Regions from separate parts of the Mycolicibacterium cosmeticum genome, predicted to be linked through region 2. Evidence: riboswitches for the same ligand, from Rfam matches in the RefSeq annotation. Region 2 holds a riboswitch; the other holds the start of a gene.
What was found. A riboswitch is a leader RNA that binds a small molecule or an ion and turns the genes downstream of it on or off. The one in region 2 is predicted to bind glycine.
Positions count from the first base shown of each region.

Region 1: linked by a shared signal. The riboswitch ahead of gcvP (aminomethyl-transferring glycine dehydrogenase) and the one ahead of BN977_RS06530 (L-serine ammonia-lyase) in region 2 are both predicted to bind glycine.

Region 1 covers NZ_CCBB010000001.1:129,605-136,567, forward strand. The annotation lists gene gcvP (aminomethyl-transferring glycine dehydrogenase) at 1-1,836, opposite strand, end outside; glycine riboswitch at 1,974-2,072, opposite strand; gene BN977_RS00660 (MerR family transcriptional regulator) at 2,122-2,757, opposite strand; gene BN977_RS00665 (bifunctional nuclease family protein) at 3,014-3,508, opposite strand; gene ftsR (transcriptional regulator FtsR) at 3,555-4,292, opposite strand; gene garA (glycogen accumulation regulator GarA) at 4,305-4,769, opposite strand; gene gcvH (glycine cleavage system protein GcvH) at 4,946-5,341, opposite strand; gene BN977_RS00685 (DUF881 domain-containing protein) at 5,379-6,152, opposite strand; gene BN977_RS00690 (small basic family protein) at 6,155-6,487, opposite strand; gene BN977_RS00695 (DUF881 domain-containing protein) at 6,505-6,963, opposite strand, start outside.
Region 2 covers NZ_CCBB010000001.1:1,370,672-1,377,634, reverse strand. The annotation lists gene aceE (pyruvate dehydrogenase (acetyl-transferring), homodimeric type) at 1-405, opposite strand, end outside; gene BN977_RS06550 (Rv2240c family protein) at 562-1,146, shown strand; gene BN977_RS06545 (DUF3052 domain-containing protein) at 1,231-1,662, shown strand; gene BN977_RS06540 (peroxiredoxin) at 1,662-2,120, shown strand; tRNA gene BN977_RS06535 (tRNA-Val) at 2,157-2,228, shown strand; gene BN977_RS06530 (L-serine ammonia-lyase) at 2,235-3,617, opposite strand; glycine riboswitch at 3,822-3,912, opposite strand; gene BN977_RS06525 (TetR/AcrR family transcriptional regulator) at 4,002-4,601, opposite strand; gene BN977_RS06520 (ABC1 kinase family protein) at 4,680-6,080, shown strand; gene BN977_RS06515 (DUF6319 family protein) at 6,096-6,467, opposite strand; gene BN977_RS06510 (alpha/beta fold hydrolase) at 6,578-6,963, shown strand, end outside.

The DNA.
Region 1 (6,963 bases), 1.2 Mb from region 2:
GCCGTTGGGACGGCAGGCCACCACCACGACGCGCATCCCGGCCAGGGCGGCCGACGCGGCGTTGGTGCCGTGCGCGCTGGACGGGATCAGGCAGACATCGCGCTGCCCCTGGCCGCGGTCGGCGTGGTAGGCCTGGATGGCCAGCAGCCCGGCGTACTCGCCCTGCGATCCGGCGTTGGGCTGCAACGAGATCCGGTCATAACCGGTGACCGCCGTCAGCCAGTCCTGCAGGTCGGCGATCAGCTTGCGCAGTCCCGGGGTGTCCGACGCCGGCGCGAACGGGTGCTGGCGGGCGAACTCGGGCCAGGTGATCGGCTCCATCTCCGCGGCCGCGTTCAGCTTCATGGTGCACGACCCCAACGGGATCATCGTCCGGTCCAGGGCCAGATCCTTGTCCGCCAGCGCACGCAGGTACCGCATCATGGCGGTCTCGGTGCGGTAGCGGGTGAAGGCGGGGTGGGTGAGGAACGCGCTGGCGCGGTCGGCGATATCGACGTCCGTCGGTTCGGCAGCCGCCACCCCGAACGACTCCAGCACCGCGGCGACGTGCGCCTCGGTGGTGGCCTCGTCGCAGGCCACCGACACGTGGTCGGCGTCCACCCGCCACAGGTTGATACCGCGGGCCTGGGCCGCCCCCACGATCTCGTCGGCGCGGCCGGGCACCCGGGCCAGCACGGTGTCGAAGAACCGATCGTGCACCACCGCGTCACCGAGTGCGGCGGCGATCGCGGCGGCGCGGCCGTGCACCCGGCGCGCGATGGCGGTCAGCCCGTCGGCGCCGTGGTAGCTGGCATACATCGCGGCCATAACCGCGAGCAGCACCTGGGCGGTGCAGATGTTGCTGGTCGCCTTGTCCCGGCGGATGTGCTGTTCGCGGGTCTGCAGGCTCAACCGGTAGGCGGGGTTGCCATCGGCATCCTGGGACACGCCGACCAGCCGGCCGGGCAGCTGCCGGGCATGCTTGGTGTGCACCGCCAGGTAGCCGGCGTGCGGGCCGCCGAAGCCCATCGGCACGCCGAACCGTTGGGTGGTGCCGAAGGCGACGTCGGCGCCGATATCCCCGGGCGGGGACACCAGCGTGAGCGCCAACAGGTCGGCACCGATGGCCACCAGGGCTCCGCGGTCGTGCGCCTGCCCGATCAGGTCGGTCCAGTCGACCAACGCGCCGCTGGCCCCGGGCTGCTGCACCACGACACCGAAGAAATCACCGTCGGGCAGGCCGGCGCGCAGGTCGGCGGTGACGATCTCGATGCCCAGCGGTTCGGCCCGAGTGGCCAGCACCGCCGCGGTCTGCGCGTACACGTCGGCGTCGACGGCCAGCCGGTTCGACGGACCCTTCACCGCGCGGTGCATCAGCGTCATCGCCTCCGCGGCGGCGGTGCCCTCGTCGAGCATGGAGGCGTTCGCCACGTCGAGCCCGGTCAGATCGCTGACCATGGTCTGGAAGTTGAGCAGCGCCTCCAGCCGGCCCTGGCTGATCTCCGGCTGATATGGGGTGTAGGCGGTGTACCAGGCGGGGTTCTCCAGGATGTTGCGGCGCAACACCGGCGGGGTCAGCGTGTCGTAGTAACCCTGCCCGATCATCGAGACGGCGACGGTGTTGGAGTCGGCCAGCGCGCGCAGCTCGGCGAGCGACTCCTCCTCGGTGGCCGGCGGGGGCAGGAGATCGAGCCCGGGCGCCAGGCCGGCACCGGAGGCGGCGTCGAGGATGCCCGCGGGCAGCGCCTTCTCGGCCAGTTCGTCGAGCGAGTCGACGCCGATGACCTCGAGCATCCTGGTGATCGCGGCGGCGTCGGGACCGATGTGGCGATCGGCGAAACCGGAATGGACAGACACGAGAACCTCTCCCCTGCGGCGCGGGACGCGCGCGAAAGAACGCGTCCTCTCCCTCTGTCGGGGCGCCTGAGAGATTCGGCCCGAAGACCTTTCCCCATGGGCGGACGCGCGGAACGCGTCACTTTCCAGAGGCATCGGGGCCGTGCGCGGTCCGGGGTGCCTGAGAGGTTGACGGAGAGGTGTTGCTCCTTCGGCGCCCGTGACTGGCCGTCACGGAACTCTCCCGCGCAAGGGCGATGCGGAAGTCAGTCTACCGACCGGTTGCACCAGGTGCGCGGCGGTGGGTCAGCCGATCTTGCGGTCGCGGCTCTTGCGGCGAGAGGCCAGCTCGTCCTCGGGCGCGGGGATCGACTCGCCACCGTCGGCCCGCTCACCCGGGAAGTCGGCGATCGCGCCGGTGAGTTCGCGCATGGCGCCGGAGACGGCGATGCCGAACACGCCCTGGCCGCCCTGCAACAGGTCGACGACCTCTTCGGCCGAGGTGCACTCGTAGACGGTGGTGCCGTCGGAGAACAGGGTGATGTTCGCCAGGTCCTGCACCCCGCGCTGGCGCAGGTGATCGACCGCGACGCGGATGTTGTGCAGCGAGATGCCGGTGTCCAGCAAACGCTTGACGATCTTGAGGACCAGGATGTCCTTGAAGGAGTACAGCCGCTGGCTGCCGGAACCGGCCGCACCGCGGATGGAGGGCACCACCAGCGAGGTGCGCGCCCAGTAGTCGAGCTGACGGTAGGTGATGCCGGCGATCTGGCAGGCGCTCGGTCCGCGGTAGCCGACCAGCTCGTCGGGCACCGAGTCGTCGGGGAACAGGCCTGCCTGCACGGGCTCGCCGACGCTGCCGTTCACCACGGGTACTTGACCGGCCGCGGGGCCGCTGGTGGTGGACAGATCCAACTCCCCCTGATGTGGCGTGCGTGGCATGTCGCCCACAATCCATCCTCTCCGCCGATCGATTCCGGCTGCATGACCTGCGCGGCGGCCTGCTCCCACGCCCGATCTGCCCAGTTTCGAATGTGTCGAGCATACGCCCAACACTGTCCGGTTACTGCTCGTCGTCGTTGAAAAGTATGGCTGCCCGTTTCACAGTCATCCCACACACGGCCCGCGTGTCGGAGTCACGAGACGTATCCGTGACCTCCATCGCGGAGCGATGCGGGTGGCCCCGCCCCGGGGGAAGCTAGGTGGCCTTGAAATCGTCCGGTGACACGCTGTCGAGGAACTCCTTGAACTTCTCGACCTCGTCCTCGCGCACCGGGCCCGAGGGCTCGTCGTCGGTCTCGTCCGGGATCAGCAGTCCGGCCTCGGCCAGCACCGCCTCCTCGACGTAGATCGGCACACCGACGCGCAGCGCGATGGCCACCGAATCCGAGGGCCGAGCCGACACCTTGATATCGCGATCGAAGATCAGGTCGGCGTAGAAAGTGCCTTCCTGCAGATCGACGATCCGCACCTCTTTCAGCGAATGCCCAAGCGCAGCAATCAGATCCCGGATCAGATCATGGGTCAACGGCCGCGACGGCTCGACGCCCTGCTGTTCCAGGGCGATGGCGGCGGCCTCCGACTGGCCGATCCAGATCGGCAGGTAGCGGTCGCCATCGGACTCACGCAGCAGCAGCACAGGCTGATTCTGAGGCTGCTCAACGCGAATACCGACTACCCGAACCTCACCCATCTGCGTCTGCCCTCCATGACGATGCCGTCACCGAAAAGTCTAGTCCTCAGCGATCCAGAACGTCGCGCACGGCCGATTTGATCAGCGACGTGTGCAACGTGATCGCCAGCGCGGCCACCTCGCGGGCCAGGTCATCGGCCCGGTCCCGGGCGCCCGCATTACCCGCGGCGGCCACCGGACCGGCGATCTGGGCGATCAGATCGGACTGCCGGTCGGCGGCGGACCGGAAGGCGCGCAGATGCCGCGGCTCGACCCCGTAATCGGCCAGCGCCCGCGCGCACTGGGCGATCAGCACCGAATGCTCGTCGAAGAAACCCGCTGGCCCGGGCCGGATGATGCCCGCGGTGACCAGCGCGGCCAGCAGCGCGGCGTCGACCCCGGACCGTTCCAGCAGGTCCTCCCTGCTCAGCCGGACCTGCGCCGGGGCGACGGCGGCGGCCGCCTCGTGCTGGTCGGCGGCCGTCGGCGTCACCGGCACCAAACGCGGTACCGCATAAGCGCTTCCGCCGGCCGGCAGCTCACCGTCGGGCAGGGCGTCCAATTGCGCCTTGATCACCTTCAGCGGCAGATACTGGTCGCGCTGCGCGGTCAGGATGAACCGCAGGCGTGCGCAGTCGTACGCGGTGAACCGCCGGTACCCGGCCGCCGAGCGTTCCGGCGTGACCAGCCCCTCGGCCTCCAGGAACCGGATCTTCGAGATGGTCACGTCGGGGAAGTCGGGGCGCAGCAGATCCAGCACCGCTCCGATCGACATCCCGGTGAATCCCGGGTCCGGTTGGGTCATCCCGGGATCGCGTCAGGCGTCGTCGGACTTGGGCCCGGTGAGGAACACCAGCCGGAACTTACCGATCTGCACCTCGTCACCGTTGGCCAGCACCGCCGAGTCGACGGGCTCACGGTTGACGTAGGTGCCGTTGAGGCTGCCGACGTCGACAACCTGGAATTCGCCGGTTTCCAGCCGGAACTCGGCGTGCCGCCGGCTGACGGTCACGTCGTCGAGAAAGATGTCGCTGTCGGGATGCCGGCCCGCCGAGGTGGTGGGCTGGTCGAGCAGGAAGCGCGAACCCGCGTTCGGGCCGCGCTTGACGACCAGCAGCGCCGAGCCGGCCGGCAGGCCCTCGACCCCCGACACCGAGGTGTCGCTGCTCGTCGCGGCCGGGGCGTCCAGTTCGTTGAGGAAATCAGCGCGGAATACCGATGTCGTCTCCACGGTGACTTCGTCGGACGTCTGGTCGGCCCCGGTGTTGCTGTTCTCCGTCACCCGCTGCTCCTCTGCTGGCTGCTGTGGCGTGTTGCCCGGTGGCCGGGCATCGAACTCCCAGCCGTCATACGTCGATATCGACCGTACCGCGCCGTGGGTCCCGTTGGGTCCACCACGGCCGGATCCGGTCACGCCCGTCGGTCATCTGAACCGATGGGCAAAACCCTAACAACTCGTTACTCGGATACCACGCCTCGGTAGGCGTCCGCGTCGAGCAATTCGGCCAAACCGCTGGCCAGGGCCGCGGCATCCAGCTCGAGTTCGATCAGCCAGCCGTCGCCGTACGGATCGGAGTTGACCAGCTCCGGGCTGCCCTCCAGCTCGCCGTTCACCGCAACGACTTTCGCGGTCAGCGGGGCGTAGAGGTCCGACAGCGATTTGGTCGACTCCACCTCACCGAAAGACTCCCCCGCGGTCACCTCGGCGCCGACGTCGGGCAGCTGCACGAACACGACATCGCCGAGTGCCGCTTGGGCGTAGTCGGTGATCCCGACCCGCACGGTGGTGTCACCCGTGCGCTGCACCCACTCGTGCTCGGAGGTGTACTGCAGGTCGGCTGGGATTTCGCTCACGGCGCTCCTTTGGCTGCGAACTGGGGGCGGGCACTGCTCATTTGACTGGCTGAGCGTATTGGCGAGGTTTCGGTTGCCGCAAGGCGGTCACCTCGATGCGTTCGGACTGGGTGACGGTCATGCCGCCGCCGACCCGCTCGACGCTGTCGATCGCGCCGCCGGGAATGTTCATCGCCGCCGCCAGTGTCGGTGGATCACCAATGGCCAGAACCGAATACGGCGGGCCCAGGGTTTTGCCGTCGATGGTCAGCGCGCCGGGGGCCCCGACCACCCAGGTGTCCACCCCGACCCGGACGTCACCGACCTGCATGGCCTCGGCCCCGGCCGCCCGCAGTTCGTTGATCACGTCCAGCAGGGTTTCCGGGGACACGCCGCGGGCCGCGTCGTCGATCGCGATGCTCACCCCGGGCCCGGTCGCGGCGACCGTGCCGATCAGGATGGACAGCGCGGCCAGCCGGGCTTGGGCGTTCTCGATGGCCGCCTGATCGCTGCTGCCGGAGGCCTGCAGCGACGACAGCGTCCGCTGCAGCTCGGCCACCTCGGTGTTCAGCGCGGCCTCGCGTTGTTGCAGGGAGTCCAGCAGCACCAGCAGGTCCGCCGGGCGGGCCGTCTCCAGTGAGTCGCCGGACTCGGTCTGGCGCACCTGGGTGACGATCGCCACACCGAGCAACAGGATCAGCACCGCGGCCAGCGCCCCGAACACCCGCTGCGAGCGGGTGCGACGTTTCACCGGCTCGCTGCCGGGCTCACGTTCGTGGCGGCCGTGGTGCGGCTCTTCGGCGTGTTGCGGTGCGGCGTGCTCGTCGGACACGGTCAAGCCCCGAACAACCGGCGCCGCAGCGCGGCCGCGTTGCCGAAGATGCGGATACCGAGCACGACGATGATCGCGGTGGACAGTTGGGTGCCGACGCCGAGCTGGTCGCCCACGTAGACGATGAGCGCGGCCACCAGCACGTTGAAGACGAAGGACACCACGAACACCTTGGCGTCGAAGATCCGCTCCAGGTAGGCCCGCAACCCGCCGAACACCGCGTCGAGTGCGGCCACCACCGCGATCGGCAGGTACGGCTGGATGGCCTCGGGCACGCTGGGGTGGAACACCAGGCCCAACACGATGCCGACGACCAGTGCAGCGATTCCGATCATGACTGTCTCACAGCTTTCTAGGGCCCAATCTGCTTGGCGAAGCGGAGGTCTCGTACCGAACTGGCCGGCACGGTGAGGGCGTCTCCGGTGCTGACCGTGACGCCGACGCCGTAGGACTTCTCCAGCAGGGCCAGCCGCTGCCGGCCGGCACTGTGACCGAAGGCCTCCCGCATGGCATGCGGAGGCCCGATGACGGTGACGGCGTAGGGGCTGCTGATGGGCTGATTATCGACCAGGATGCCGCCGCCGGCCTGCCGGATGGTGACGTTGGGCCCGATGCGCACGCCGCCCACGGCGATCGCCTCGGCGCCGCTGACCCACAGTGAGTTGACGACCAGTTGCAGATCGCGATCCAGGATCACCTGCCGGCTGCCGGCGACGCGCTGCTTGGACACATCGGTGAGATCGCGCGATACGCCCGGATCGGTGATCACCACCGTCAGCCCGGGCCCGATCACCGGGGTGGCGGCTGCCGC
Region 2 (6,963 bases):
AATGTGGCCGCCCACACCGACTCCCGGCCGCTGTGCGCGGTGCACCATGATGGCCGCGTTCCAGCGGATCCAGGCCCGGTAGCGGCGCTCGACGTCCTCGTCACCGGGGAACCAGGGCTCCAGTTCGGTGGGGATGGTGTTGACGTAGTCGGTGGACGTCAGGGCGGGGATGGCGACGCGCTTCTCCCGCGATCGCTCCAACAGGCGCAACATCAGGTAGCGCGCGCGAGCGGACCCATGCCGTTCGAGCATGTCGTCGAACGACTCCAGCCATTCGGCCGTCTCATCCGGATCGATGTCGGGTAGATAAGAGGCAACTCCTTCACGGATCACTCGGACCCGGTCGGGTTCGCCTGCGTTACCGGAGTTTTGGGCCAGGTCTTGGCGCGCGAACTCGGTGGTCAACTGCGGCTCCTTGGTTAACGGTGCTTCGTAGTGCGGTGCTTGTGGCGATCACTATCGTGCTCCTATCGTGCCGCAGATCACCGGGCAGGGTGTCCTACCGCTCAGTAACCAAATGATCCGGCGTTCGCTGGTCGGAAGCGGTAACGTCTGGCAGCAATGCTGAACAGTGGTTGGGGGTCTGCGGTGCTGATGCGGGTGCGTGTCGGCGCCCTGATCGTGGGTTGTCTGGCCGTGCTGGCGATGATCGTCGTCGGATGTACCAGCGAGACCAGCGGTACCGCCACCGTGAACAAGGCCGACGCGCCCATCTACCGGGCCTCGGTCTCGGCGTCGGCGGCCGAATCGGCCGAGAGTTCCAGCTCGAAGGAGTCGGAGCGGCAGAAGTCGATCACCACCGGCGCGATCCACACCTCGTGCGAGGCGCTGAGCTCCAGCAGCGTGGACTCCATCACGGCGGTGAACACCTACGTCGGCGCCTACAACGAGAACGGTGACGTGGCGGGCGCCGCGCAGCCTGCCATCGACGCGCTCAACCACAGCGCCGATCTGGTGGAGCAAAGCCTGTCCGATCCACTGGGCCCGGCGCTGAAGGGCGCGCTGACCGAGTGGGTGAGCGCGGCGCGGGCGGTGGCCTCGGCCATCGCCGGCGATGTCGGGCCCGATGCCTTCAACGACGCGGTGGGCCGGCTGAACGATGCAAAGACCGCCGCGCTGGACATGTGCGATGCGGCATATCGATAAACCTTGCCGCCAAGTCTCGGCCTTGGGCCTCCGGCGTGCGAATATAGGCCGAGCGCACTCGAAACGGCTTAAGGAGGACTGACGGTGGTCGCCGCGGGGACGGACTCTGACCCGAATTACGCCCGCAAACTGGGCATCGAGAAGGATCAGGTCGTCCAGGAATTGGGGTGGGACGAAGACACCGACGACGATATCCGGGCCGACATCGAGGACGCCTGTGGTGGCGAGCTTCTCGACGAGGACGCCGATGAGGTCGTCGACGTGGTGTTGTTGTGGTGGCGCGACGACGACGGTGACCTGGTGGACCGGCTGATGGACGCCATCACCCCGCTGGCCGACGACGGCGTCATCTGGGTGGTCACGCCCAAGACGGGTAAGCCGGGCCACGTTCAGCCCGCCGAGATCGCCGAGTCGGCACCGACCGCCGGGTTGATGCAGACCTCGTCGGCGAACCTGGGGGACTGGATCGCCAGCCGGTTGGTGCAGCCGAAGTCCAAAGCCGCCGGTCGGCGATAGTGCTCGAGGTCGGCGCGCCCGCGCCGGACTTCACCCTGAAAAACCAGCACGGCCGGCCGGTGACCCTGTCGGCGCTGCGCGACCGCAACGTCCTGCTGGTCTTCTTCCCGCTGGCCTTCACCCCGATCTGCGCGGGCGAGCTGGGGGAGATCCAGGCCCATCCCGAGGTGTACGACACGCCCGACACCGTCACCCTCGCCATCTCCGTGGGGCCGCCGCCGACGCACAAGGTGTGGGCGCAGCAGAGCCGCTTCACCTTCGACCTGTTGTCCGACTTCTGGCCGCATGGTGCGGTCGCGTCGGCGTACGGGGTGTTCAATTCCGAGTCCGGTTTCGCCGACCGCGGCACCTTCGCGATCGACCGGTCCGGTGTCATCCGGTTCGCCGAGTGCAAACAGCCAGGTGAGATGCGTGACGCCGCGGTCTGGCGGGACGCGCTGGCGGCGCTGCGGATTTAGTACTGGCCAGCGCGGGCGTGTAGCGTGCCTGCGACGGGGCGCGTAGCTCAGTGGTAGAGCTCTGGTTTTACACACCAGCGGTCGGCGGTTCGATACCGTCCGCGCCCACTCTGGTCAGCATTCGACGACGTTGACCGCCACGTTGACAGCGAGGCCGCCGGTGGCGGTTTCTTTGTACTTGTTGCTCATGTCCATGCCTGTGGTCCGCATGGTTTCGATCACCTGGTCCAGGGAGACGCGGTGGGTGCCGTCGCCACGAAGGGCCATCCGGGCAGCATTGATGGCTTTGCCGGCAGAGATGGCGTTGCGTTCGATGCAGGGGATCTGCACCAGGCCGCCGATGGGATCGCAGGTCAGCCCCAGGCTGTGCTCCATGGCGATCTCGGCGGCATTCTCGACTTGGCGCGTTGTGCCGCCGAGGATCTCGGCCAGGGCGCCGGCGGCCATCGAGGCTGCGGACCCCACTTCGCCCTGGCACCCCACTTCGGCTCCGGAGATGGAGGCACGCTCTTTGTAGAGCGAGCCGATCGCCCCGGCCGCGAGGAGGAATCGGACGGCGGTGTCGTCGGGATCGGCTACGCCCGCCCTGGTGTAGTGCGTGGCGTAGTGCAGCACGGCGGGGATGATGCCGGCCGCGCCGTTGGTGGGTGCGGTGACGATGCGCCCACCGGAGGCGTTCTCTTCGTTGACGGCCAGGGCAATCAGGTTGACCCAGTCCTCGGCGAAGGCGGCATCGCGGTGCGGGTCTTCGGCGGCCAGTCGGCTGTGCCAATCGTGTGCGCGCCGCGGCACCCGAAGATTCCCCGGCAGGTACCCCTGCTGGGTGATGCCGCGTTGCGCGCACGCGACCATCACATCCCGCAGATGCAGAAGGTCGTGGTGGACCTGGTCGCGCGTGCGGGAGGTGAGTTCGTACCGAAGCATGATCTCGCTGATGCTGCAGTCGTGGTCATCGGCCAACGCCAGCAGATCGGCGGCACTGTGAAAGGACCACGGCTTCGGGGTGTCGTCGGATCGGTCAGCGGGTTGGTCCCCGGTGACGATGAAACCGCCGCCCACCGAGAAGTAGGTCTCGGTGTACAGCGCGTGCCCGGACAACCCGTAGGCGGCGAGGGTCATCGCGTTGGGGTGGCGCGGCAGAACCGTCTCCGGGTGCAGATGGAAATCGGATTCGGCCAATCGAATCTCGGTGATGCCGCCCAATCTGATGGTCCCGCCGGCTCGCATCTCTGCCAGCCGTCCTTCGGCGTGATCCGGTTCAACGGTGTCGGGCCATAGTCCTTCCAAACCGAGCAGGATCGCCGAGAAGGTGCGGTGTCCGGCGCCGGTGGCGGCCAGGGAACCGAACAGATCCACCCGGACTTCGGTCACCTCGGTCAACGACGTGCGAATGGTGAGGTCGGTGACGAACTGCGCCGCGGCGCGCATCGGCCCCACGGTGTGGGAGCTGGAGGGGCCGATTCCGACCGTGAAGAGTTCGAAAACGCTGATGGTCATGAGCTCTCGGCTCTGAGATCGGTTGTGGTGAGCCGGTTTCGACGGTGCACGAGGTGACTCCGATTCGTCGAGCCCACGAGGGATGGGCTGCGAGTGGTGGCACCTCCCCGCTCTGTCCTGTTACCTGAGAGTTTGACGCGGGGTGCGCGCTTTCACCTTCGGCAAGTACCCGGTTGGCTCACCGGCACTGTTCTCCAGAGTTGCCTCGACGCAACGGTATTGGGCCTGAGAGTTTCTCGGGGAGGAGATTGCTCCTACGGCGCCTCCGACGCGGAGGTTCTCCCGCTGCGTGTCAACGGCGTATTGACTTGTGGTGTGGGGGACTATACCCGCCAATCCGGCATCAGGCAGCCTGACCTGCCGGGCGTCGCCGTCGGACGGTCGTCACTCCAACGTCCGCACCCGAGCCGACAGCACCGCGGTCCACTCGTCGAGATAGCGGTCGTCGGGAACCGACGCGCTCGCGCGTCGGAAAAGGTTGGTGGCCAAGCGTTCCCCCAGCAGGCTGCTGACGCCGAGCGTGGCCAGGGTCTTGGTTTGCTCCGGTGAGGCCTTCGGCGCCCACACCGCGATCCAGCCGTCGAGTTCGTCGGTCAGCGAGTCGACCAATGCCGCATAGGCGGTGTCGAGCCGGTCCGACAGACCGGCGGGGGTGCGCGCGGCGATCTGCAGCAGCTCGGCTTCCTGGTCGATGACGGTGAGCAGGTAGCGGCCCAGCACGGTGAGTTCGCTGTGCAGGTCGCCGAGGCCGGCGAACAGCGCGCGGATGTCCTGCATGGCGGCGCGGCGGTCGAGTTGCCGGTCGATGCCAGCGATCAGCAGCGCGTCCTTGGATTTGAAGTGCCGGTACAGCGCGCCGGATCCCGCGGCCAAGCCGGCCGCGGTCTCGATCTGGGAGACGCTGGTGGCCTCGAAGCCCTTGGCGCTGAACAACCGCATCGCCTCGGTCAGGATCCGCTCCCGGGTGGATGTCGGCGCGGTCATTGACTCCTCCAAAGTGATCACTTACTGTCCGTACTGAATCACTTTACCCGCGGGGCGGGGAAGATGGGAGTGCTTCACATGCCGCAACCGAACAGGCCGATCGCAAACGGACGGATCCGCCGGACCATGCCACTGGCGGGCTTCACCGCGCGTGCGACCGGCGGGCGGCTCGTGGCCGGCCTCAGTGAGAAGGCGGGCAATGAGGGGGCCGTGGAACGGTTCCATGAGCGGACCGCCGAACGCTACGCCGAGATCTTGGGTCACTCCAAGGGTGCATTGATGAAGCTCGGGCAACTGCTCTCCATCATCGACACGGGTGGCTTGGGCACCGGCGGATTCGCGCCCTACCAACGGGCCCTTACCCGGTTGCAGTCCGCCGCGCCACCGATGGCGCCCAGCTTGGTGCGCGAAGTCCTCGATACCGAACTGGGCTGCACCGCGGCAGGGTTCGCAGACTTCGTTGACGAGCCGATCGCGGCCGCATCAATCGGCCAGGTGCACCGAGCCGTCCTGCGGGATGGCCGCGCCGTTGCGGTGAAGATTCAATACCCTGGCGTGGCCGAGGCCATCCGGGCCGATCTGGCCAATACCGAACTGGTGGCCACGTTCCTGCGGTTCGTGACCTCGGCCGCCGGCATTGTGCTCGATCCTCGGTCGTTGGCGCGCGAACTGAGCGCTCGGATCGCCGAAGAGGTCGACTACCGGCGGGAGGCCGCGATGATCGCCCGATTCGCCGACCTCTACCGCGGGCACCCGTTCATCCGAATCCCGGACGCAATTCCCGAGCTGTCGACGGGTCGCGTGCTGACGATGACGTTTCTCGAGGGAATGGGCTGGGCCGAAGCGCAACAGGCCGACCAGGGGCTCAAGAACACGTGGGCCGAAGTGATCACCCTCTTCACCAGTGCCAACTATCGGCTGGCCAACCTGATGCACAACGACCCACACCCGGGCAACTACCTGTTCCACCCGGACGGCAGCGTCGGTGTCGTCGACTTCGGTTGCGTGAAGATTCTCCCCGAGCCGATGCGCCGGGCGGCCGTCGGTGTGATGCGCGCGGCGATCGACGGTCGCGCCGACGACCTTCGGGACTGCATGGTGCAGGTCGGGTTCATCACCGCAGATTCACCGATGACAGCCGAGGAAGCCCTGGGGTACTGGTCGCAGGTGTTCTACGAGGTCGCGCTGGCGCCGCAGCCGGTCACCTACACGCCAGACGCCTCGGCCCGGACGGCGCACTGGCTTTTCGGTCTGCATGATCTGTCGAACCCGTTGACGCGCATGCACGCGCCGGGTGATCTTGCCTTCGCGCCGAGAGTGCACGCCGCGCTGAGCAACGTGTGCGCCGGCCTGGCCGCGACGGTGCCCGCCCGGGCGATCACCGATGAACTGGACGGAATTGCTTCGCCGACTACGGAACTCGGTGTCCTGCACCATGAGTGGGCGTGTGAGCGGGGACTGCTGCGAATGGCCCGATAGCGGGACCTACTGCACTCAGTCCAGCTCGGCCAACGCTCGCCGGGCAGCCTCCAACTCGGCTTCCAGTGCCGCCACCTTGGCGGCCTGCTGGACGCGCGCCTCTTCGATGACCTCGTCGATCGGGGTGGCGAGGTCCTCATGCAGTTCCTTGGCGGCCCGGGACACCGCGGCTGCCGCCACGGCGAGGTCGCGGGCCAGATAGGTGCCGCCCTGCTTGAGTTCGGCGCGCCATTCACCGTCCGCGGTACCCGTGACGGTGAGGGTCAGTTCCAGCGTCTTGGCCTTCCGCTTGGCCGGCGCCTTCTTGGGTGCCGGCGCCGCGACGGGCTCGGCGACCGCCTCGGGCAGCGGCGCTTCCGGTGCAAGGGTGTCTGCGGTCATCGTCATGACGCCCATTAGAACACACGTTCGACGGGCCCCGTCGCAGGCACTCACTCGTGTTGCCCCCGCAACTTACCGGTCAGTAGGGTTGGGGGTGGAGCGAACAGGAGCTGCCTATGGCTGAGACCAAGTTCATCGACATCCATGGTGCACGTCAGGCCGTCGTGGACGAGGGCGAGGGCGACGAAGTCCTTTTGCTGATCCACGGGATGGCCGGCAGTGCGCACACCTGGCGGGACGTCCTGCCGCAACTTGCCAAGAAGTACCGCGTGATCGCGCCGGACCTGCTGGGGCACGGGCAGTCGTCCAAACCCCGCACCGACTACTCGCTCGGTGCGTTCGCCGTCGGCCTGCGGGATTTGCTCGACGAACTGGGCGTGTCATCGGCCACGGTGGTCGGGCATTCGCTGGGCGGCGGGGTGGCCATGCAGTTCCTCTATCAGCATCCGGACTACTGCCGCCGCCTCGCGCTCATCAGCAGCGGCGGGCTCGGTCCCGATGT